Regions from separate parts of the Arthrobacter sp. 4R501 genome, predicted to be linked through region 2. Evidence: predicted binding sites of a transcription regulator. Region 2 holds the regulator's gene; each other region holds the start of a gene.
What was found. Region 2 encodes HrcA, which represses chaperone genes, less so after heat shock. Its sites were predicted from a motif close to TTNGCACTCGNNNNNNNCGAGTGCNAA; they were not measured.
Positions count from the first base shown of each region.

Region 1: a site for HrcA is predicted at 4,966-4,992, ahead of groL (chaperonin GroEL). Genes of this name have one in related genera too.
Region 3: a site for HrcA is predicted at 2,145-2,171, ahead of groES (co-chaperone GroES). Genes of this name have one in related genera too.

Region 1 covers NZ_PJIW01000015.1:107,020-114,917, reverse strand. The annotation lists gene CXR02_RS15755 (threonine/serine exporter ThrE family protein) at 1-444, shown strand, start outside; gene CXR02_RS15750 (siderophore-interacting protein) at 481-1,320, opposite strand; gene CXR02_RS15745 (uracil-DNA glycosylase) at 1,335-2,105, opposite strand; gene CXR02_RS15740 (DUF3263 domain-containing protein) at 2,239-2,568, shown strand; gene CXR02_RS15735 (LytR C-terminal domain-containing protein) at 2,620-3,237, shown strand; gene CXR02_RS15730 (cold-shock protein) at 3,396-3,602, shown strand; gene CXR02_RS15725 (ABC transporter substrate-binding protein) at 3,614-4,879, shown strand; gene groL (chaperonin GroEL) at 5,171-6,799, shown strand; gene CXR02_RS15715 (ribonuclease HI family protein) at 7,003-7,898, shown strand, end outside.
Region 2 covers NZ_PJIW01000003.1:37,812-45,709, forward strand. The annotation lists gene CXR02_RS03180 (GerMN domain-containing protein) at 386-1,237, shown strand; gene CXR02_RS03185 (16S rRNA (uracil(1498)-N(3))-methyltransferase) at 1,259-2,041, opposite strand; gene dnaJ (molecular chaperone DnaJ) at 2,044-3,171, opposite strand; gene hrcA (heat-inducible transcriptional repressor HrcA) at 3,249-4,262, opposite strand; gene CXR02_RS03200 (DUF3097 domain-containing protein) at 4,410-5,258, shown strand; gene CXR02_RS03205 (DUF4870 domain-containing protein) at 5,387-5,806, shown strand; gene hemW (radical SAM family heme chaperone HemW) at 5,821-7,050, opposite strand; gene lepA (translation elongation factor 4) at 7,087-7,898, opposite strand, start outside.
Region 3 covers NZ_PJIW01000013.1:44,236-52,133, reverse strand. The annotation lists gene CXR02_RS14070 (shikimate 5-dehydrogenase) at 1-424, shown strand, start outside; gene CXR02_RS14065 (class I SAM-dependent methyltransferase) at 452-1,681, opposite strand; gene CXR02_RS14060 (hypothetical protein) at 1,737-2,120, shown strand; gene groES (co-chaperone GroES) at 2,330-2,626, shown strand; gene groL (chaperonin GroEL) at 2,704-4,314, shown strand; gene CXR02_RS14045 (ATP-dependent DNA ligase) at 4,488-6,011, shown strand; gene CXR02_RS14040 (response regulator transcription factor) at 6,114-7,766, shown strand; gene CXR02_RS14035 (hypothetical protein) at 7,847-7,898, shown strand, end outside.

The sequences.
Region 1 (7,898 bases), on a different contig from region 2:
CTTATCGCCGTGGCAGTGATGGCCATCGGCGTGACGGAGCAGACCTCGTGGGAACTGCTGCTGCCCACCGCAGCCGTGGGCGTGGTGGGTTATTTTGTCCTGCTTGGCGCTGCTTCCCTGGGCGTCGGTGACCGGTTCTCCCCGGCGGTCGCGGCCGTTGTGATTGGACTATTGGCGCGGGTGGTGGCGCTGAAAATGGGTGCTCCCCAGCTGGTGGTGGCCGTCCCGGCGGCCCTGATCCTGCTTCCTGGACTGACCATCTTCCGCTCGATGTATGTGCTGACCATCGAGGAATCCGAAGTCCTGCTGGGAGCTGGCGGCATGCTCAACGCCGGCGCGATCGTCCTGGGAACAGCCGCCGGCATTGTCCTCGGCGACACCCTGGCCCGGCCGTTGACACGCAGCCTAGCCAGCAACGAACGCCGCCGCGCCCGGCGGCGCTAGGTACAGCTCAGATCTCCCTGCTCAGATTTGCCCTGCTTAGATCTTCCCCACGGGCAGTTTCTTCTCGGCCTGGAAGTCGTCCTCCACGCGGCCCTGGGCCCAGTAGCCGGACAGCGAAACCTGGCTCCGTTCCAGGCCGCGCTGGACGAAAAACACGTCCCGCAGCCGCTTCATGTAGCCGCGCTCGCCATGGGCAAAAACGTCAACGCGGCCAGTGGGCCATTCGGCGTCGGCCACCGCTGAGACGAGGAGGTCCCCGGCGCCGGCCGGCGCGCCCTGGCGGCGTAGCCAGGTCACCTTAACGCCCGCCGGGGACGCAAGGGGCTGGATGTTGGCGTCGCTGTCCACCTCGATAAACGCCAGGCCGGCCGCTTCAGCCGGCAACGATTCGATGGCGGCGGCGATCGCAGGAAGTGCTGCTTCATCGCCGGCAAAGAGATACCAGTCAGCGCCAGGCGCCGGGTTATAGGCGCCGCCCGGGCCGGTGAAGGTGAAGGCGTCCCCCGGCTTGGCGGCAGCCGCCCATGGTCCGGCCAGCCCTTCGTCGCCGTGGATCACAAAGTCGATGGCGAGTTCCTGGGCCTCGGTGTCCACCCAGCGGACCGTGTAGGTGCGGGTGAAGGGCCACTGCTCGCGGGGCATGGTTTCGCGGATGGTCCACAGGTCCAGGGGCTGGGCATAGTCAACGCCGGGCTGCGGGAAGACGATTTTGACGTAGCGGTCCACGAAGCTGTTGTTCACGTAGGCGGCAAAACCCTTGCCGCCGGCCACGATCCTGACCATGTGGGGCGAGAGTTCTTCCCGTCGGATGACCGTGAGATCGATCTGCGGACGTGTATTCTTTGTGGCGCTGGTGGCAGCCGGAACTGTGCTCATAAGGTAACCCTAAGCTAAGGGACCGGAGGGAGTTCCCAGGTTACGCCAGGGCATCCCTGGTCCTGCAGCAGTTGGTTGATGGTGCTGAAGGGCCGGGAGCCGAAGAATCCGCGCGACGCCGACAACGGGCTGGGGTGGGCGCTGGACACGACCGCCGCCCCGGGCAGGAGGGGCCGGACGCTCTCCGCGTCCTTGCCCCACAGCACCGCCACCAGCGGCGACGGCCCGCCGTCGGAAGTGCGCCGGCTGGCCACCGCGGTGACTGCCGCCGTCGTGATGGCCTCCCAGCCTTTGCCCCGGTGGGAGCCGGCTGCCCCGGCGCGGACGCTCATGACCCGGTTAAGCAGCAGGACCCCCTGGCTGGCCCAGGCGGACAGGTCGCCGTGGACGCGCGCCGGAAGGCCGAGGTCGGACTCCAGCTCACGGTAGATATTCGCCAGGCTCCGCGGGATGGGGCGGGTCCGCCCGTCAACGGCAAAGGACAGGCCGATCGCGTGGCCCGGCGTCGGGTAGGGGTCCTGGCCCACTACGAGGACCTTCACGCCGGCCAGCGGCTGCCGGAAGGCGCGCAGAACGTTCGACGGCGCCGGCAGCACCCGGTGCCCCGCGGCAACTTCGGCGGCCAGGAAGCCCAGGACGCCGCGCAGCTCACTCTCTACGGGGCCCAGCGCCTCCGCCCAGTCGGCAGCCATCAGCTCACTGAGCGGCAAGGCGGCCATCTCGGCAAAGCCAACGGCCTCCGCCGGGTCCGCCGTCAGTTCGAACAGCGCGTCAGATTCAAACACGCTCCCATTCTCGCAGGGTTGCCGGACGCTCCGGCCGGGGCGCAAATGACAACAGTGTTATTCACGCCGTAGCATGGGGAGGAGATTTTGTAACTTGACCGGTGATTCAGCGAGACCAGCGAAGGGGTGTGCCGTGGCGGAACCTGCTCGGGAACATATGCCGGAGCCGGAGGAGCGCGGTTCTTTGCTGGCTGACTTTACCCTCCGTGACTCCCCGTTGAGCGAGCGCGACCAGCAGATGCTGGCACTCGAGCGGCAGTGGTGGAAGTACGCCGGGGCCAAGGAACAGGCCATCAGGGAGCTGTTCGATCTGTCCGCAACGCACTACTACCAGCTGCTCAACGCCCTCATCGACACCGAGGCTGCACTGGCCCACGACCCCATGCTGGTCAAGAGATTGCGTAGACTACGTACGTCGCGTCACCGGGCACGCACTGCACGACGCCTGGGTTCCGACGCCTGACCACGCTCGTGCTGAGCCATCAGCAGCAATCAACAAGGACGTCTCCCCATCATGACCAAATACGCTCGGGATGAATTCGACAAGGTTCCGGAGTCCGCCTCACGGCAAGGCGTCCACCGTGCGGCCTCGGCGCCTGCCCGCCGCAAGCTGTGGCCCATCCTCGCGGTGGGGATTGTGGCATTGGCCATTGGAGTGGTGTCCTTCCTGATCCTTCCCAAGCTCGGGTTCACCCAGGCCGGCAGTGATGCCTCCACCAGCCTGGAATCGGCCGCGGCCCCCGAGGCAAGCGCGGCACCGTCGGCCACCGCTGAAGCCTCCACGGACCCGAAGCCCTCTAATAGCCCTGACGCCGAGCCCGGCGCTTCGCCCAGTAACATTCCCTCCGCGGTTGTGCTGGACAAGACCCAGGGCGTGGCCATCTACAACGCCGCCGGTAAGGCCGGGCTCGCCGGACGCATCAGCTCTATGGTCCAGGCCGATGGCTGGACGCTGGGTCAGGTGGGGAACTGGGGCGGCGCTCCGCAGCAGACATCCGCAATCTTCTATTCAGGACCGGCGCAGAAGGCCAACGCCGAAGCACTCTCCGAACTCCTGAACATCCCTACTCTGGTGGAGAGCCAGGACTTCCAGGTGCCGTTGGTTGTTGTCCTGGGGCCGGGCTACCAGTAGCGTCTCGCGGTCACGCCTGAGTAACTTTTGGGCCCCGGAGCGGCCGTGTGGTTCGGCCCGCCGGATGGCTTGTCGCTAGAGTGATTTCAGGCTTCGGTCCGTAACAAGCGGCACACTTCCGACGGGGACCGACGGCACGACGGAAAAGAGTGAACATCATGGCATTGGGAACGGTTAAGTGGTTCAACGCCGAAAAGGGCTACGGCTTTATTACGGTGGACGGCTCCGGGGACGATGTCTTTGTGCACTGGTCGGCCATTGAGGGCGAAGGTTACCGGGCCCTGGATGAGGGACAGCGCGTGGAGCTTGAAGTCGGTGAAGGCGAGAAGGGCCCGCAGGCAGAAAACGTCCGGCCCGCGCAGTGATCTACCGCAGCTTGCGTTCAACAATCGTCCGCACAATCACAGGGGCGGCCCTCCTGCTGGCACTGGCCGGCTGTGCCGGAGCCGGCGGCGGCGCCCGCGTTGAATCCGCTGAAGCATCCGGTGACGGCACGCTGCGGATCGGGCTGATCCAGGACAGCACAGGGAAGCAGGCCTTCCTCAACGACTCGCAGCTCGCGGCGGCCCAACTGGCAATCAAGGAAATCAATGCGGCCGGCGGCCACAAGGGCAGGCCTGTGGATCTGGTGGTGGGCGCCGGTGATGGCGCCGGCGCCCAGGCCAGGAATCTGGCCTCAGCCAAGGTTGACGCGGTCATTGGACCCACGGATTCGAGTCACGCCGCCGCTGCCATCGACGTCCTCTCGGCTGCCCGGGTCCCGCTAGTCTCGCCTGCAAACTCCGCTGCCCGCCTGTCCCGCTACAAGAGCGGCGGCTATTACTTCAGGACCGCCGCGGCGGACGTTGCCCAGGCATCGGTGCTGGTGAAGCTGGCCAAGGACGGCGGCGCCAAGAGCCTTGCCGTGGTCCACCAGGACTCTAGCTACGGAAGGGACGTAGCTGCCGCGGTGACCGGCGCCGCCAAGAACGCCGGCCTGGAAACTGTCTCAAACACCGCCTTCAAGCCCGGCGACGCCGGGAACGCCGCAGCTGCTGCCAAGGCCGCCACTCCTGACGCTGTAGTGCTGATCGCCAGGGACGACGCCCAGGGCGCCATCGCCGAGCTCAATAACGCGGGCCTTTCGGGCAAGAGCATCATCCTGAGCGACGGCGCCTTCGCCCAGTACGGTTCGGGACTTGGATCCAAGGCGCTCGACGGCGCGCGTGCAGTGGTGCCGGGCCTGTTGCCGTCTGCGGACTTCCAAGCCCGTCTTGTGTCGGTCAACCCTGCCCTGAAAGACCTTTCGTTCGCCGCGGAGACCTACGACGCCGTGAACCTGGCGGTCCTGGCGGCAGCGAAGGCTGACGACGATGCCGGCCGCTCCATCGCCGCCAACCTGATCGCCGTCTCCGGCGGGACAGCAGGCGGGCAGGCCGCCGCGCAGGCCTCGGGCCCGGCCACCAAGCCGTGCCTGTCCTACACCGACTGCCTCGCGGTCCTGAAGACCGGGGCAGGCATTAATTACGACGGCGAATCGGGGCCAGTTGCCTTCGACGCCAACGGTGACATCACCACGGCCAACTACATGGTTTTCACCTACGGCGCAGACAACAGGGCAGTTCTCAGCGGCCATGAGGCGGCAGGCCGGGCCGCAGGCTGATCGCCGATGGCGAACGGGCCGCCCTGACAGGGCGATTTGGGGGACCTTTCGCTTGCACTCTCACCTAGGGAGTGCTAATTATTGAGTTAGCACTCCTACGTACCGACTGCTAAAGCAACGTCCGGTTTGTCCGGCATCGAGGCTTGGCGGCGGTCGTGGAGCGAGAGAAATACCTAGCTGGAGTGAGATCCCCAGCCGCGGCATACAGAGGCCGCCGGTGAAGGATCGTCCGTCGCGGGCACTGCAGTGAGGTTCATTCTTAACGACTGTCCCGAAAGGACTACTGCCGTTATGGCCAAGATCATTGCATTTGATGAAGAGGCACGCCGCGGTCTTGAGCGGGGCCTGAACATCCTCGCCGACGCCGTCAAGGTCACCCTCGGCCCGCGTGGACGCAACGTCGTCCTCGAAAAGAAGTGGGGCGCCCCCACGATCACCAACGATGGTGTTTCCATCGCCAAGGAGATCGAGCTGGACGACCCTTACGAAAAGATCGGCGCCGAGCTGGTCAAGGAAGTTGCCAAGAAGACGGACGACGTCGCTGGCGACGGCACCACCACGGCTACCGTGCTCGCGCAGGCCCTGGTCAAGGAAGGCTTGCGCAACGTCGCGGCCGGCGCTGACCCGCTGTCCCTCAAGCGCGGTATCGAGAAGGCCGTAGCGGCCGTCACGGTTGAGCTGCTGGCCTCTGCCAAGGAAATCGAAACCAAGGAAGAGATTGCGGCTACTGCCTCCATCTCCGCCGGTGACGACGAAATTGGCGCCCTGATCGCTGAAGCCCTGGACAAGGTGGGCAAAGAAGGCGTCATCACCGTCGAGGAGTCCAACACCTTCGGCCTGGAGCTCGAGCTCACCGAAGGCATGCGCTTCGACAAGGGTTACATCTCCGCTTACTTCGTTACCGATACCGAGCGCCAGGAAACGGTCCTTGAGGACCCGTACATCCTGATCGTCAACTCCAAGATCTCCAACGTCAAGGAACTGGTTGCTGTCCTGGAAAAGGTCATGCAGTCCAACAAGCCGCTGCTGATCATTGCCGAGGACATCGAGGGCGAGGCCCTGGCCACCCTGATCGTCAACAAGATCCGTGGCACTTTCAAGTCCGTTGCCGTCAAGGCTCCGGGCTTCGGTGACCGCCGCAAGGCCCAGCTGGCCGACATCGCTGTACTCACCGGTGGCCAGGTCATCGCCGAGGAAGTCGGACTCAAGCTGGAGACCGCCGGACTGGAACTCCTGGGACGCGCCCGCAAGGTTGTTGTCACCAAGGACGAGACCACCATCGTGGAAGGTGCCGGCGACGCCGACCAGATCGCTGGCCGCGTTTCCCAGATCCGTGCCGAGATCGAAAACTCCGATTCGGACTACGACCGCGAGAAGCTGCAGGAACGCCTGGCCAAGCTGGCCGGCGGCGTTGCAGTCATCAAGGCCGGTGCCGCAACCGAGGTTGAGCTCAAGGAACGCAAGCACCGCATTGAGGACGCTGTCCGCAACGCGAAGGCTGCTGTTGAAGAAGGCATCGTCGCCGGTGGCGGCGTTGCGCTGATCCAGGCCGGCGCCAAGGCGTTCGCGAACCTGAACCTGACCGGTGACGAAGCAACGGGTGCGAACATCGTCCGCGTTGCCATCGACGCCCCGCTGAAGCAGATCGCCTTCAACGCCGGCCTCGAGCCTGGCGTCGTTGTCGACAAGGTCCGCGGCCTGCCTGCAGGCCACGGCCTGAACGCAGCAACCGGCGAATACGTCGACCTGCTGGCTGCCGGCATCAACGACCCCGTCAAGGTAACCCGCTCTGCCCTGCAGAACGCGGCTTCCATTGCCGGTCTGTTCCTCACCACCGAGGCCGTTGTGGCCGACAAGCCGGAGAAGAACGCTCCGGCCATGGGTGGCGGCGACGACATGGGCGGCATGGGCGGCTTCTAGTCCCCATTTCCCCCAAGTAAGACGCACGACGGCGGTCCTCACCAAACGGTGGGGGCCGCCGCCGGTGTTAACGCCTCCCGGGGACTATGCGTTGCTCTATCACTCTTGGTCCCTTCGAAGGCCCGTTGGCAACCAGGACTGATAGAGCATCTGGGGCGGGCCGGTGGCCGTGGCCTGTCACCGAAATCTGGCAGGATGGTTAGGTGACAATTACTGCAGCGGCCGACGGTTCGGCTCTAGGAAATCCCGGCCCGGCCGGTTGGGCCTGGTATGTGAACGACGACTGCTGGCGCGCCGGGGGATGGCCGCACGGCACCAACAACCAGGGCGAGTTGATGGCCGTCCTGGATCTGTTCCGTGCCACCGCCCACGTCCCGGAGGAGGACCTGAGGGTCCTGTGCGACAGCCAGTACGTGATCAACTCCATCACAAAGTGGATGCCGGGCTGGAAACGCAAGGGCTGGCGGAAGGCCGACGGCAAACCCGTCCTGAACGTTGAGCTGCTCAAGGAACTTGACCGGGAAATCGCCGGCCGGAAATACACGTTCGAATGGGTCAAGGGCCACGCAGGCCACGACCTCAATGAGGCAGCCGATGTCCGCGCGCGTGCAGCCGCCACAGCATACCAGCAGGGTGTGGCAGCGCGTTCAGGCCCGGGCTTCGCGGGAGCCCCGGCAGCGGTTGGCCCAGCAGCTGATAGCCGGGTTGCCGTCAGCCCTGGGGCAGGCGCCGCACTGACCAGCCCCGGCGCCGCCACTGCAGCCAGCCTTCAGGCCGCCACCACAGCCGGCGGTGCTGGCTCCGACGGTCAGGGCTCGTACAGCCAGGACCTTTTCAACCAAGGCCCCTACGAGGAGCCGGACCTCTTCAGTGAGCTGGAGAGCGACTCCTTCATTCCGTCGGAGTCCGCCGGGGCCGAGATGAGCCCCGAAGCGATCGTCGAGGCCCTCGAACGCGAGTTGTCGGGCCCCGACATCCGTGGCGACATCGGCCGCACCGGCGTCCTCCTGCACCCTGACTTTATGGAGATTGGAACCTCGGGCAGGGTATGGACCCGGGACGCCACGATGATGGCATTGGAAGAGGAACCGGGGCAGCA
Region 2 (7,898 bases):
CAGCGGAGTCCTTCCATCTTACGCCAGGAGGCACCTCCCGGCGGCGTCAGGCGGTCCCCGGCGAGGGTGCCCGTCACCGGCATACTGCGGGACGGGTGGCGTCATTAGGTATCAACTTCATCTCGGGCTCATATCGTTCCCGTTGCAGTTGGGCCGGCAGCCCGGATTCGGTCCTTTTGGCGGAGCTGGCTATGCGATGCTGGAAATCACAGCCGTCCGGGGACCGGCTCACGGGGCCCAGGCCTCGCCATTTCACAGCCGGAAAGGACAGGCCACGAGAGTGCCGGAAACAGCGACCCCCCTCAGTGCCAGGCGCGTCGCGCCGCGTTTTCGTCCGCAACGTCTCCTGGGCCTGCTGCCAGCATTCCTCCTTCTCACCGGTTGTATCGCGGACCCCAGCCCTGAGCCCAACCTGACGGCAAACTCCAGTGCTGCCGCCACCGGCTCCCCCGGGGCACCTTCCACCAGCGCGCCCCTTGAAACTACACAGTCCTCGAATAAGGCCCCGGTCTACTGGATTGGCCGAAGCAACAGCAACGTGTTCCTATACCGGGAGTTCCGGGACGTGCCGGAGCAGGAGAATCCAGTGACCCGCGCCCTGCGGGCCATGATGTCCGAGAAGCCGCTGGACCCGGATTTCTTCACGCCCTGGCAGGATCCCGAGAAACTCGCCTCGTCCATCTCCGGCAAGAACGTCATTACCGTCGACGTCTCGGAGGATGCCTTTAACAGCAATCTCGACGCCGACATGGCCGGCCGCGCCATTCAGCAGCTGGTCTTTACCGCTACGGCAGCGGCCGCGAGTTCCGGCCTGATCGATTCCGGCCAGCAGATCCAGGTCAGGATCCTGGTGGATAGCCACACCGATTATGTTGCCTTCGACCACGTCCAGCTTGGCGACCCCATGTCCCGAGCTGCCGGAATGGTGGCGCCCGTGTGGATCATCGATCCGCAGGAAGGGACTGATTTGGCCGGCGGAAGCGTCAAGATCACCGGCCGCAGCACGGTTCCGGGCGGTAAACTCCGCTGGCAGATCCTGCGGGCCGAAGCGAACGGGAACAAGGCGCCCTACCTGACCGGGGAGACCACTGCAGCTGCCGAAGCCGCCCAGTCCGGAGTCTTTACGCTTGCCCTTAGCCTGTCCTCGGGGAGTTACGAGCTCCGCGTTTCGCAGGTGGATGCGGCCGGCACCAGCCAGGAGCTGAATGTGGATACGCGGAACTTCAACGTCCGGTAACAGCCCGCGCAGCAGTCGGCCTCAGGATACCGGTGCTGTCCAGCGTCCCAGTACATCACTCGCCAGAACAACCGCTGCCGGTCCGGCCGTGGATGACCTCAGGACGTGGTGTCCCAAGAGCGCCGTCACGGCGCCGGCGTCGCAAAGCCGGGTGACTTCGCGGGGACTGATTCCGCCCTCCGGACCAACGATGAGCAGAATTTCCAGGGGTCCGGCGTCAGCCTGGGTGCCCTGCCATGATTCCAGGACAGACCGGAGCGGCCGGACCGCGTCTTCGTGCAGGATTACGGCCAGATCCGCTGCCGCCACGGCCGCCGCAAGGCCTGGCGTTTCGACGGCGGCGCGCACCTCGGGGATCCAGGCGCGGCGTGCCTGCTTGGCGGCGGCAATGACCACGGACTGCCATTTTGCGTGGGCCTTGGCCGCGCGCTCACCCTTCCAGCGGACAATTGATCGCTCGGACTGCCAGGGAACTACGGCATCAATCCCGAGTTCGGTTGCCGTTTCCACGGCCAGTTCATCGCGGTCCCCCTTGGCCAGGGCCTGCACCAGCACAAGCCGGATGTCGGGCCGGTCCTCCACAACGAGGGCGGAGCATTCCACGGTGAGCTCCGCGGGCGACGCCGAGACAACAGTTCCCGTCAGCCGCCTTCCGGCGCCATCGGCAATGTCCACCGCCTCTCCGGGAGATAGCCGTTTTACGGTCACGGCGTGGCGTGCCTCCGGCCCTTGAAGGACAAAACGGGCACCGGGCACCAGACCGTCCAGCGACCCGGCACCGCTGAAGAAAACGGGATTGCTCACCGCTACAGGTTACCGAACCGGTCCCGCAGCTTGGCAAAGACGCCGCCGCTGGCAGCCAGTTTGCCTTCCGTGAACTGCTCGCCCCGCAGCTTCGCCAGCTGCCGCAAGAGATCCTCCTGCGCGGCATCCAGCTTGGCCGGCGTCTCCACCTGCAGATGGACCATCAGATCCCCGCGGCCGTAGCCGCGCAGGTGCGTCACGCCGAGTCCACGGAGCGTGATGATCTCCCCTGACTGCGTCCCTGCCTTGACGTCGATTTCCTGCAGCCCGTCAAAGGTTTCCAGTGACAGCTCGGTGCCTAGGGCGGCGGCAGTCATCGGGATGTGCAGCGTTGCGTGCAGGTCGTCACCGTCGCGTGCGTACGTGGCGTCGTTGTTGACCCGGAGTTCCACGTACAGGTCCCCGGACGGTCCGCCGGCCGGGCCTGCTTCGCCCTGCCCGGAGAGCTGGATCCGGGTGCCAGTGGCAACACCGGCCGGCACCTTGATGGTGAGCGACCGCCGGCTGCGGATGCGGCCCTGGCCGCTGCATTCGTTGCAGGGGTCCTTGATGACCGTCCCGAAGCCTTCGCAACTGCCACACGGGGCCGCCGTCATGACCTGGCCCAGGATGGAGCGAACCGCGCGCTGGACCTGGCCGCTGCCGCCGCAGATATCGCAGCGCACAGGGTGGCTGCCGTCGCGGCAGCATGACCCGTTGCAGGTGGGGCAGGTGACGGCTGTGTCCACTTCGAGTTTCCGGTTGACGCCGAACACGGCATCGCGGAGTTCGATCCGTACACTGATCAGCGCGTCCTGGCCGCGGCGGACCCGGGAAGCGGGGCCGGAGGTGCCGCCGGCCCCGAAGAACGTGTCGAAGATGTCCTGGAACGCGAAGCCCTGGCCGGAGTATCCACCGCCGCCGAACCCGTTGTCGGTGCCGTTCTCATTGCCGGTGGTGTCATAGATCCGGCGCTTTTGCGGGTCCGAAAGTACCTCGTAGGCATGGGTCACGGCCTTGAAGCGGTCCGATGCATCGTCCCCGGGGTTTACGTCCGGGTGGAGAGTGCGGGCCAGCTTGCGGTAGGCCTTCTTGATCTCTTCCCCGGTGGCTTCCGGCGAGACTCCGAGGACGTCGTAGTGGCTGCTCAAAGTTCGTATCTCTTCCTTGTTGTACTGACGGCAGGCGGGCTGCCGGCACTGCTCTTCGTGCCTGGACCGTGATGCTGTTACGGACCCAGAATTCTTGAAAGGTAACGGGCTACTGCCCTGACGGCGGCCATGGTGGTGGGGTAGTCCATCCGGGTGGGGCCGAGCACACCGATCTTGGCAGTGCTGTCTGGTCCGTAGCCCGTGGCCACCACGGAGGCTTCCGCTAGTCCGTCGTACGGGTTTTCACGCCCGATGCTGACTGCCACGCCCCTCGGATCCTGCGCCATGTCGCTCAGGAGGCGCAGCAGGACAACCTGCTCCTCGAGCGCTTCCAGGACCGGTCCGATACTGAGCGGAAAATCCACATTGGAGCGGGCGAGGTTCGCCGTTCCGGCCATGACCATGCGTTCCTCACGGCTGCTGTGGGCGAGCGTTTCCAGCCCGTGGGCCAGGGCCTGGGCCGCCGCGCGCTGGCCCGGGCTGACGGACGAAACGACTCCGGGCAGCGAGGGGGTCAGCCGGCTCAGCGAGATGCCCGCGAGTGATCCGAGGAAGTGTGTCCGCAGCGCGGCGATGGCGTCGTCGCCGAGGTCCTGGCCGATGTCGATCACGCGCTGTTCGACCTTGCCGGTGGTGGCGATGAGGACCACCAGGACCTGCCGGGGCGCGAGCAGGACGAATTCGATGTGGCGGATGGTGGCGCGGCTCAGATGCGGATACTGCACCACGGCGACCTGGTTGGTCAGCTGCGACAGCATCCTGACGGTCCTGTCCAGGACGTCGTCCAGATCGTCGGCGCCCTCCAGCAGCGACTGGATGGCACGCCGTTCCGCGTGGGAAAGTGGCTTCACCGCTGAAATCTGGTCCACAAACAGCCGATAGCCTTTGTCTGTGGGGATCCGTCCCGCGCTGGTGTGCGGGGCCGTGATCAGACCGTCGTCTTCCAAGGCCGCCATGTCGTTGCGGATGGTGGCACTGGACACGCCGAGGTGGTGGCGTTCCACGAGCGCTTTTGAACCTACTGGCTCGCGGGAGTGCACATAGTCCTCCACGATGGCGCGCAGTACTTCGAGTTTGCGCGGCTCGCTCATACTCCACCTCCATCCGTGGTCACTGCAGGGTTAGCACTCGACATGCCTAAGTGCTAACAGTCTAATATGAGTCACCCCGTTGTTAGCATTGGTACCGCTCCGGGCGAAATTCCGGGCCAGGATCTAGCGGCAAGGCGGAATCAATCCATGCAGTACCAGAACTGGGGTCCGCAGGAGATCACCGCGCCCGTGAGAAGCGAACTCCCTGAGGTCCCCGTGGAACGTGGCATGGTTCTCGAAGACGCCCAGTCAGGCTGGGTGGGAGCGGTGACCCGGGTGGAGAAGTCCGGTGGCATGCATGTAGTGGCCCTCGAAGACCGGCGCGGCAAGTCCCGGTCCTTCCGGCTGGGCTTCGGATTCCTCCTGGAGGGGCAGCCCATCCGGCTCGTTCCCCCGGCGCCCAGGCAGGCCGCCCCCGTGGCCGCCGGCCGGACGGCGTCCGGCTCGGTCCGCGTGGCCGGCCAGCGTGCCCAGGTCGCCAAAGCCAGCAGGATCTGGGTGGAGGGAAAACACGATGCCGAACTCGTGGAAAAAGTCTGGGGTGACGATCTCCGCGTAGAGGGCATCGTCGTCGAGCCTTTGCATGGCATTGATGACCTGGCGGGGGCGGTAGCCGCATTCGGCCCCGGGCCGGGGCGGCGGCTGGGGGTCCTGGTGGACCACCTGGTGCCGGACTCGAAGGAGTGGCGCATTGCGGCTGCCGTGATGGCCTCCCCCGGCGCGGTGGGGAATGTCCTGATCGTCGGGCACCCTTACGTTGACGTGTGGCAGGCAATCCGGCCCGCTGTACTGGGCATCGAACAATGGCCGGTGGTGCCGCGCGGGCAGGACTGGAAGACCGGAATCCTGGCAGCGTTCGGCTGGCCGCACTCCACCAAGGAAGACATCGGGCTTGGCTGGCAAAAGCTACTGGGCGCTGTCCGCAGTTACGCGGACCTGGAAGCATCATTCCTCGGGAGAGTGGAGGAAGTCATCGACTTCCTGACGGTGCCCTGACACCGGATCCGGCTCCTGGCGGCAGCATTTGGTGGCTGAACCAGTATTCTTGGTACTGCGGAGGCTGCAGTTGCATCAGTCCGGCATTCTCCAACCCAGCACCATTGCACTTTCGAAGGAAGAAAACCGTGGCACAAAACGCACGCGAGCACCGGGACGACCACGGCGGCCAGGGCCGTTCCGAGTACCAGGGCGTTCCGGCTAATGCGCTGCCCCTGACGGCCAGCGAAGACCGCCAGTGGGCCACACTGGCACACTTCGGCGGGATCCTCGGCTGTGTTCCGTCACTGCTGATCTACCTGATTTTCCGTGAGCGCGGGCCGTTCACCGCCCAGGAATCCAAGGAAGCGCTGAACTTCAGCCTGCCGCCCACCATTGCGGCGCTGGTGGCCAATCTCCTGGTGTTCATTCCGGTGATCGGAAACATCTTCGCCGTCATCGCCACCCTGATCTGGATTGCCCTGACCTGCTTCTCCGTGGCCGCAGGTATCCATGTCAACAAGGGCCAGCCCCACCGTTACCAGTACAACCTGCGCTGGATCAAGTAGTCACCACCCGCGGTTCAGTCCGGCAGGATCCTGCGGACCACGGCGTCGGCCAGCAGGCGGCCCTTCAGGGTTAATACCAGCGTGCCGTGGAAGGCAGCCGGCGGCTCCACCAGGCCGTCGGCAATGAGCCCGGCCACGGCGTGACGGCCGTGCTCGCCCAGCGTTGACGTGGCCAGTCCCGACACGAGCCGGGCCTCAAGCATCACGCGCTCCACGTCGCGGGTTTCGGCGTCGAGCGTTTCCCGCCCGGCCGCCGGTGACAGGCCCTGAGCGAGCCGTCCGGCGTAGGCCGTGGGGTGCTTGACGTTCCACCACCGCACCCCGCCCACGTGTGAATGTGCACCAGGCCCGATGCCCCACCAGTCGTCCCCGCGCCAGTACGCGAGGTTGTGCCGGCATGCCTGCTCCGGCGTCCGGGACCAGTTGCTGACCTCGTACCAGCTGAGGCCTGCAGCGCCGATCAGCTGGTCGGCGAGTTCGTATTTGTCGGCGTGGTCGTCGTCGTCGATTCCCGGGACTTCACCACGGCGGATCTGGGCTGCCAGCTTGGTGCCGTCTTCCACGATCAGCGCGTAGGCACTGATGTGGTCAGGCTGGTAGGAGAGGGCCGTCTCCAGGGAGAACCGCCAGTCCTCCAGGGACTCCCCCGGTGTCCCGTAGATCAGGTCCAGGCTCACGGCCAGTCCGGCATCGCGCGCCCACTGCACCACCTGCGGCACGCGGCTGGGCGTGTGCGTGCGGTCCAGGACCTTCAGGACATGGGGAACGGCAGACTGCATGCCGAAGGAAACCCGGGTGAAGCCGGCATCGGCCAGGACCTGAAGGGATGCCGGGGTGACCGAGTCCGGGTTTGCTTCGGTGGTCACTTCGGCGCCGGGTTCCAGGCCCCAGTGCCCGACGGCGGCCGTCAGGATCCGTGCGAGGTCTTCCGCCGGGAGCAGCGTGGGAGTGCCGCCGCCGAAAAAGACTGTGCTCAGCGGACGGTCCGGGAGACCCGAGTCGCGCAGGACCGTGGCGGCAAAATCCACTTCGGACACAGCGGTGGTGGCGTAGGCATCCTGGGACGCTCCGCCGCCCAGCTCGGTGGCCGTGTACGTGTTGAAGTCGCAGTATCCGCAACGCACCGCGCAGAAAGGGATGTGCACGTACAGTCCGAAGGCCCGGCCCGCCGCACCGTCCACTGCCTGGGCGGGCAGCAGACCGTCCGACGGCGCGGGGTCGCCGAGTGGAAGAATGCTAGGCATTGCAGGGGCCTCCGGTGTTGCCGGCCACTGTCATCACTACTTCTTGGCCTTGTCCTTGGACTCGTCAGTGGTCAGCGCAGCGATGAAGGCTTCCTGGGGAACCTCAACGCGGCCCACCATCTTCATGCGCTTTTTGCCTTCCTTCTGCTTCTCCAGCAGCTTGCGCTTACGGGAGATGTCGCCGCCGTAGCACTTGGCCAGAACGTCCTTGCGGATGGCGCGGATGCTTTCCCGGGCGATGATCCTGGAGCCGATGGCAGCCTGGATGGGCACCTCAAACTGCTGGCGGGGAATGAGTTCGCGCAACTTGCCCGTCATCATCACACCGTAGGCGTAGGCCTTGTCACGGTGGGTGATGGCGGAGAAGGCATCCACCTGCTCGCCCTGCAGCATGATGTCCACCTTGACCAGGTCGGCCACCTGCTCGCCGTCGGCCTTCCAGTCCAGCGAGCCGTAGCCCCGGGTCTTGGATTTGAGGATGTCAAAGAAATCGAACACGATCTCAGCGAGCGGCAGCCGGTAGCGGATTTCGACCCTGTCCTCGGACAGGTAGTCCATGCCGCCAATAACGCCGCGGCGGCTCTGGCAGAGCTCCATGATGGCGCCCACAAACTCATTCGGCGCCAGGATGGTGGCAGCCACCATCGGCTCGCGGACCTCTGCGATCTTGCCGGACGGGTATTCGCTGGGGTTGGTCACATGGACCACCTTCTTGTCCTCCAGCGTTACCTCGTACTCCACGTTGGGGGCGGTGGAGATGAGGTCAAGATTGTATTCGCGTTCGAGCCGCTCCCTGGTGATTTCCAGGTGGAGCAGGCCGAGGAAGCCGACGCGGAAGCCGAAGCCGA
Region 3 (7,898 bases), on a different contig from region 2:
GGCCAAGGCCACCGTCGCGGCCCTGCGGGACGCCGGCTTCACGGACGTCACCGTCATCGCCCGGAACGAAGACACCGGCCGGGCGCTCGCAGAGCATTACGGGTTCCAGTGGCGGGCAACGCTCGACGGCGGCACGGCGGACCTGATCATCAACGTCACCCCCATCGGTATGGCAGGCGGCCCGGAAGTGGCCTCGCTGTCTTTCCCTGAAGATGCCATCGCGGCAGCCAAAGTTGTGTTCGACGTCGTGGCGCTGCCCGCGGAGACGCCGCTGATCAAGGCGGCCCGCGCCGCCGGGAAACAGGTGATCACGGGCGCCGAGGTGGCCACCATCCAGGCGCTCGAGCAGTTTGTGCTCTACACCGGTGTCCGGCCCACCGACGAGCAGGTCCGGGCCGCCGAGGACTTCATGCGCGCCCAGTAAGGCCGGGTCTCAGGACGGTTCGCTGCCTTAGGCAGGCTCCACCGAGATGGCCACCCGGTCCTCCCCAATGCGGGTCAGGACCAGGGTGGCTGTTTTTTGTCCTGCCTTCTTCCCGGCCACCTTGCTTCCGGCGAACAGCTGCTTGCGCAGTTCCTCCGGGGTTACCGAGGTGCCGCGCTTCTTGATGTCCAGCACCGTGATGCCGTTTTCCTTAACCCAGGCCTTGAGCGCCTTGACGTTGTACGGCATCACTTCCAGGACCTTGTAGGCGCGGGCGAACGGCGTGTCCACCAGCTCCGGGGCGCAGATGTAGGCGATGTGCTCGTCCAGCAGGTGCCCGCCCAGTTGAAGCGCGACGTCGGCCACCAGGCCGGCGCGGATCACCGCGCCATCGGGCTCATACAGGTAGCCCGCTGCCGGACCCACCGGCGCGGCGGGACCGCCGTCGAAATCTTCAGCGCTGGTCAGCTCGGCGGCACCCTGCGGGCCGAGCAGCAGCGCCGCGCGGCGGATTCCGGGCCGGCGCACGGAGTTGAACCACAGGGCCACCTCGGTGACGTCGCCGCCCACCGATACCCACTGCGCCTCGCAGCCGGCGGGAACTGACTCGTGCGGCATGCCGGGGCCCATTTTGACGCCAACGGCGCGCCCGGTGGCGGCGAGCGATTCCACAAAGGACAGCGGCGGCGAAAACGCCTCAGGATCCCAGATCCGTTTGGTACCCGAGGTGGAAGTGACACGGCGTGCGGGATCCAGCCAGACGCCGTCGACCCCGTCCAACGGGACGGTGGTGGCGTCCGAGTGCACTACGGTGGCGTTGGGGAAGGGGATCAGGTTGACCGTAGCGCAGGCGGCCGTGGTTTCGTCCATTTCCACGGCCGTGACCGTGATGTCCATCGAAGCCAGGGCCAGGGAGTCCGCGGCAAGGCCGCAGCCGAGGTCGGCCACGTGGCGGATACCGGCCTGCGCAAAGCGCTCGGCATGCCTGGCGGCAACCATGAGACGCGTGGCCTGTTCCAGCCCGGCCTGCGTGAAGAGCATGCTCCGGGCGAACTCGCCGAACTTCAGCTCGGCTTTAGTGCGCAGCCGGGACTGGGTGAGGACGGCGGAGACCAGTGCGGGGGAGTGCCCGGCCTTGCGGAGAGCCGCGTTGAGCTCGAAGGACTTGTCCTCGCGGTACGGGCCCAGGGACGCCAGGAGCTCCCAGCCTTCACTCGTGAGCAGTGGGGCGATCTGGTCCTGCGGTGCTTGAGCCATGGGTTCAAGCCTAGTGGAGGTAGCCCGGCGGCCAGTTCCCGCTAGGGTTGAAGGCATGGAAGACAGCGCAGGCACCCAGCCGTCCGGACTACCCCAAGCAAGAAAGCCGGACCTGGTGAAGTTTGCCCGCCCCGCGCTGATTGCAGGATCCGCAGTGGCCGTGGTCTGCATCGCGCTGCTGGTAATCATCCTCTTCCTGGACACGTTCAACGCCACCGTCTACTCCGTGGGCGGCAAGAACATCCAGGACGCCACGGACGAGGCCCAAGAGATCCGCAGCCTCTACGCCGGGGCGCGCATAGGCGGCATCATCCTGCTGGTGGTCTCGCTGCTGGCTGCCGTGGGCGGCGCCGTGGTGCTGTACCTGCGGCGGGGCACCGTTGAGGAAGGGGACGACGGCGACGAGGACGTCGATCTCGAGGACCTCACCGGCCGGTGACAGCTGTTCGCCGGCGACATAATTCTGGCACTCGCCTTGACCGAGTGCTAACCAATACATAGAGTCATCATTAGCACTCTCCCTAGGAGGGTGCTAACACATGAAGAGCTGCCAGCCAGGCTGCTGCCGGCACCGCGACGACGGTTTGCCAGCCACGGCGAAGCAGCTCAACTGTCCATGAATTTGCTGACGTAGAAGGAGAGGTCCGAGTGTCGGTCTCTATTAAGCCTCTTGAGGATCGTATTGTTGTCCGCCCGCTCGAAGCCGAGCAGACCACGGCTTCCGGCCTGGTTATCCCGGACTCCGCACAGGAGAAGCCGCAGGAAGGCGAAGTTGTTGCAGTAGGCCCCGGCCGCTTTGACGACAACGGCAACCGCGTTCCGATCGATGTTGCCGTTGGCGACGTTGTTATCTACTCCAAGTACGGCGGAACTGAAGTCAAGACCGGTGGCACCGAGTACCTCGTGCTCTCCGCCCGCGACGTTCTGGCGATCGTCGTAAAGTAACTCTTTGGATCCCCGTGCTGCTGTTCCGTCCCTGACTGAACAACAGTGCGGGGTTCTGTCTTTGAAAGGACACAACCATGGCAAAGCAGCTTGCGTTTAACGACGCTGCACGCCGGTCGCTTGAAGCCGGCATCGATAAGCTCGCCAACACTGTCAAGGTGACGCTCGGCCCCCGCGGCCGCAACGTCGTCCTCGACAAAAAGTGGGGGGCACCCACCATCACCAATGACGGCGTCACCATCGCCCGCGAAATTGAGCTTGATGACCCCTACGAGAACCTTGGCGCGCAGCTGGCCAAGGAAGTCGCCACGAAGACCAACGATGTTGCCGGCGACGGCACCACCACGGCCACGGTGCTCGCCCAGGCCCTGGTCAAGGAAGGCCTGCGCAACGTTGCGGCTGGCGCCGCTCCGGGCCAGATCAAGCGCGGCATCGAGGTTTCCGTAGAAGCCATTGCAGCCCGCCTGCTCGAGAACGCACGCCCGGTTGAAGGCACGCAGGTTGCCAGCGTGGCAGCAATCTCGGCCCAGAGCGACGAAATCGGCGAGCTCCTCGCCGAGGCATTCGGCAAGGTCGGCAAGGATGGTGTGATCACCATCGAGGAGTCCTCCACCACGCAGACCGAGCTGGTCCTCACCGAAGGCATGCAGTTCGACAAGGGCTACCTGTCCCCGTACTTCGTGACCGACTCCGAACGCCAGGAAGCCGTCCTCGAAGACGCCCTTATCCTGATCAACCAGGGCAAGATCTCCTCCGTACAGGACTTCCTGCCGCTGCTGGAGAAGGCGCTGCAGAGCTCCAAGCCGCTCTTCATCATTGCCGAAGACGTTGAGGGCGAGGCCCTGTCCACGCTGATCGTCAACCGCATCCGCGGCACGCTGAACGTTGTTGCCGTCAAGGCTCCGGGCTTCGGCGACCGCCGCAAAGCCATGCTGCAGGACATCGCCACCCTCACCGGTGCGCAGGTCATCTCCGCGGAACTGGGCCTCAGCCTGGATTCGGTTGGCCTTGAGGTGCTGGGTACCGCCCGCCGCATCACGGTCACCAAGGACAACACCACCATCGTTGACGGCGCCGGTTCCGCAGAAGACGTCGCAGCCCGGGTTTCCCAGCTGCGCGCCGAGCTGACCCGCACCGACTCCGACTGGGACCGCGAAAAGCTCCAGGAGCGCCTGGCCAAGCTGGCCGGCGGCATCGGTGTCATCAAGGTTGGCGCAGCCACCGAAGTTGAGCTGAAGGAAAAGAAGCACCGCATCGAAGATGCGGTGTCCTCCACCCGCGCCGCCCTCGAAGAGGGCATCGTGGCCGGTGGCGGTTCCGCGCTGATCCACGCACTGAAGGCCCTCGACGAGGACCCTGCAGTCAAGGCACTCGAAGGCGACGCCGCCGCTGCTGTGGGCATCGTCCGCCGCGCGCTGGTCCAGCCGCTTCGCTGGATCGCCCAGAACGCCGGATTCGACGGCTACGTTGTCACCGCCAAGGTTGCCGAGCTCGAAACCAACAACGGCTTCAACGCCAAGACGGGCGAGTACGAGGACCTGATCGCCGCCGGTGTCATCGACCCGGTCAAGGTCACCCGTGCAGCCCTGCGCAACGCGGCATCCATCGCTGCGCTGGTTCTCACCACCGAGACCCTCGTAGTGGAGAAGCCCGCACACGACGACGAGCACGCAGGCCACAGCCACTAGTCCCCACCGGCTCCCAAGTCTCGCTTCGCTCGACTTGGGTCCCTCGCCGGCGTGGGCCCAGCCGCAAGGAACCGGTCCAGCTTCGGCTGGGCCGGTTTTTTGTGCCACAAACCATTCGTGGCCAGGTTTTCCCGCCTACGCGTCCGGCGTCGGCGGCGTGGCAGACTGATGCCATGCTGCTAGACGAGCTCGTGAAGACCACGGATGCCGTCGCGTCGACCCGCTCCCGACTCGCGAAGATCGACGCACTGGCCGATCTGCTGCGCCGGCTCGAGCCCGTGGACATCGCGGCCGCCGTCGGCTTGCTCATCGCCAGGCCGCGACAGGGCCGTGTTGGGATCGGCTGGCGCGGTATGACAGCAGCCATCGGGGAGCCGGCCGCCGAACCGAGCCTGACTGTCGCCGACCTCGACGCTGCGCTGGATCGGCTGCTCGTCACCGCAGGCGCAGGATCAGCCGCGGAGCGCGCCGCGACCCTCCGGTTGCTCACGGCGGCAGCCACCGAGCGCGAGCAGGCTTTCATCGCCGGCGTGCTGCTCGGTGAACTGCGTACCGGTGCGCTTGAGGGGGTGCTGACGGATGCCGTTGCCCGCGCCGCAGATCGGCCCGTCGACGCCGTACGCCGCGCGGCGATGCTCTCCGGCGATCTCGGCGGGACCGCCCTGCTTGCGATCACGGGAACGGCGGCCGAGCTTGACGCTGTCGGCCTCGTCGTCGGCCGTCCCGTGCAGCCCATGCTCGCCGCGACCGCGGCCAGTGCCAGCGCGGCGCTGGAGGCCACGGGGGAGGCATCCGTGGAATACAAGCTCGACGGCGCGCGCATCCAGGTGCACCGCGTCGGCAACGATGTGCGCATCTACACCCGCACCCTGGCCGAGGTGACCCACCGGTTGCCCAAGGTGGTGGAAGTTGTGCGAGGGCTGCCGGTGCGCGATGTGATCCTCGACGGCGAGACCCTCGCCCTCGACGAGGACGGCGGGCCGAGACCGTTCCAGGAGACCATGTCGCGGTTCGGGGCGGATGCGGCGCGCGCTACCGTGCTGCATCCCTGGTTCTTCGACGTGCTGCACATCGACGGGCGCGACCTGCTCGACGAACCGCTGGCGACGCGCATCGGCGTGCTCGAGCGGATCGCCCCCGAGTACCGGATACCGGGGGAGATCACGGCGGATGCGGCCGTTGCTGAGCGGGTCTCGCGCGATGCGCTGGCCGCGGGCCATGAGGGTGTGGTGGTGAAGGCGGTCGGATCGGCCTACGCGGCCGGCCGGCGTGGTTCCAACTGGATCAAGGTAAAGCCGGTGCTCACCTACGACCTGGTGGTGCTCGCGTGCGAGTGGGGGTCAGGACGGCGGACCGGGTTCCTGTCGAACCTGCACCTGGGAGCCCTCGACCCGGCCGGCGAGTTCGGCGAACCCGGCGGCTACGTGATGGTGGGCAAGACTTTCAAAGGCATTACCGATGTGCTGCTGCGCTGGCAGACCGAGAGGTTCCAGGAGCTGGAGGTGCGGAGAACGGCGGGCACCGTCTGGGTCGAGCCCGTCACCGTGGTGGAGATCGCGATCGACGGCGTACAGCGTTCCCCGCGCTATCCGGGCGGAATCGCGCTGCGGTTCGCACGCGTCAAGCGCTACCGCGACGACAAGACGGCGGCGGAGTCCGACACCATTCAGACGCTGCGCGCGCTGCTGCATCCGTAGCTTGTGCCGCTTCTCCACCGGGCGTACCGTGGCGCTTAAGTACCGCCGCGCCCAGCGTGCGCGGGCCAGCAGGTTGGGCGGTTGGTGTCTGAAAGGGGCCAGATGTCAGCTGAAACAGGCATTGACCAGGGCAGGTCAGCCTTCCAGGAACATCGCTGGACCGAGGCCTACCAGACCTTCCGTGAAGCCGATAAGCGCGGCGGGTTGCCAGCTGCCGACCTCGAACGGCTGGCTACGGCCGAGATCCTGACCGGGGAAAGCACCACAGGACTGGAGACCCTCACCCGTTCTCACGAGGAGTACCTTGTGATTGGCGACGCCGAGAGTGCCGCGCGGTGCGCGGGCTGGATGGGCATGCAACTGATGTTCCTGGGGGAGCCTGCCCGGGCCGGAGGGTGGTTTGCCCGCGGCCAGCGGCTCGTGGATGAACTGGCCGAGCCCAGCGCAGTCCAGGGCCTGCTGCTTGTGCCGATGGGCCTGGGCAAACTTTACGGCGGTGATCCGGCGGGCGCCTTGCAGGTTTTCTCCCGCGTTGCCGAATTCGGCCAGCGGTTCCACGACAAAGACCTGTCCGCGCTTGGCCTCCTCGGCACAGGCCAGGCCACGCTGATGCTTGGTCACCCTGACAAGGGACTCAAGATGTTCGACGAGGTCATGGTGGCCGTCACGGCGGGTGAACTCTCCCCGATCCCGTCAGGGATTATCTACTGCGCAGTCATCGGCAACTGCCACCTGGTCTTCGATCTGGAGAGGGCCCTGGAATGGACGGCTGCCCTGGACCGCTGGTGCAGTGCGCGCCCTGACATGGTGTCGTTCAGCGGCCAGTGCCAGTCGCACCGCGCCGAACTCTTCATGCTCCATGGGGCCTGGGCCGAGGCGCAGATGGCGGCTGCAGCTGCCCAAGGACTTGCCGTAAGGGGTGATCCCAAGGCGCTTTACGGAGGCTACTACCAGCAGGGGGAGGTGAAACGGCTGAGTGGCAAACTGGACGACGCCGAAGCTTCCTATCGGCAGGCTGCCCGGTCCGGCTATGAGCCACAGCCTGGCCTCGCTCTGGTCTGGCTGGCCCGCGGTGATGCGCAGCAGGCACAAGCGATGATCCGGAGGGCAGCTGGCGCGGCAGACGCCGCTACCCGCCGGAACATGTTGCCGGCACTGGTGGAGATCGAGCTGGCCGCCTCCGACCTGGAAGCCGCGCGGCGAGGTGTTCAGGAGCTGCAAGCCCTGGCCAGTGAATGCCCTATGCCCATGATCCGGGCCGTTGCCGGCCAGGCGGACGGCGCGGTCCGGCTGGCCGGCGGCGACCCCTCTGCTGCCCTGAAACCGCTCCGGGAGGCGTGGAGGCTTTGGCAGGAGCTCGGTGTTCCGTACGAAGCGGCGCGCTGCCAGGCGTTGGCCGGCAGTGCCTGCCGCGCACTGGGCGATGAGTCCTCGGCGCTGATGCACCTGGAGGCGGCCCACGCTTCGCTCCTGGACCTGGGCGCGGCGCCGGCGGCAACGTGGGCGGCATCGCTGCTGCACGAAGGCATGTTGAATAGCGGGGCCACGCCAGGCACGGTGGGTCTCCTCACTCGCCGAGAGCTTGAAGTCCTTCAGCTGGTGGCAACCGGAAAGGGTAACCGGGCCATCGCCGGCGAGCTGTACCTGAGCGAAAAGACCGTGGCCCGGCATGTCAGCAACATCTTCCTGAAACTGGGCCTGTCTTCACGGGCAGCCGCCACCAGCTATGCCTATGAACACGGACTGACTACATAGAAATACCCAGCCCCATCGTGCATGAAAGTTGCATATTTTGGCCGACGCGGCCGGCAAGGGCACGGCCATAGCCTCAAAGCATGAACCTTCCAGTACTTGCCGGCACACTTTCCACCGTGCTGTTCGCTGTGG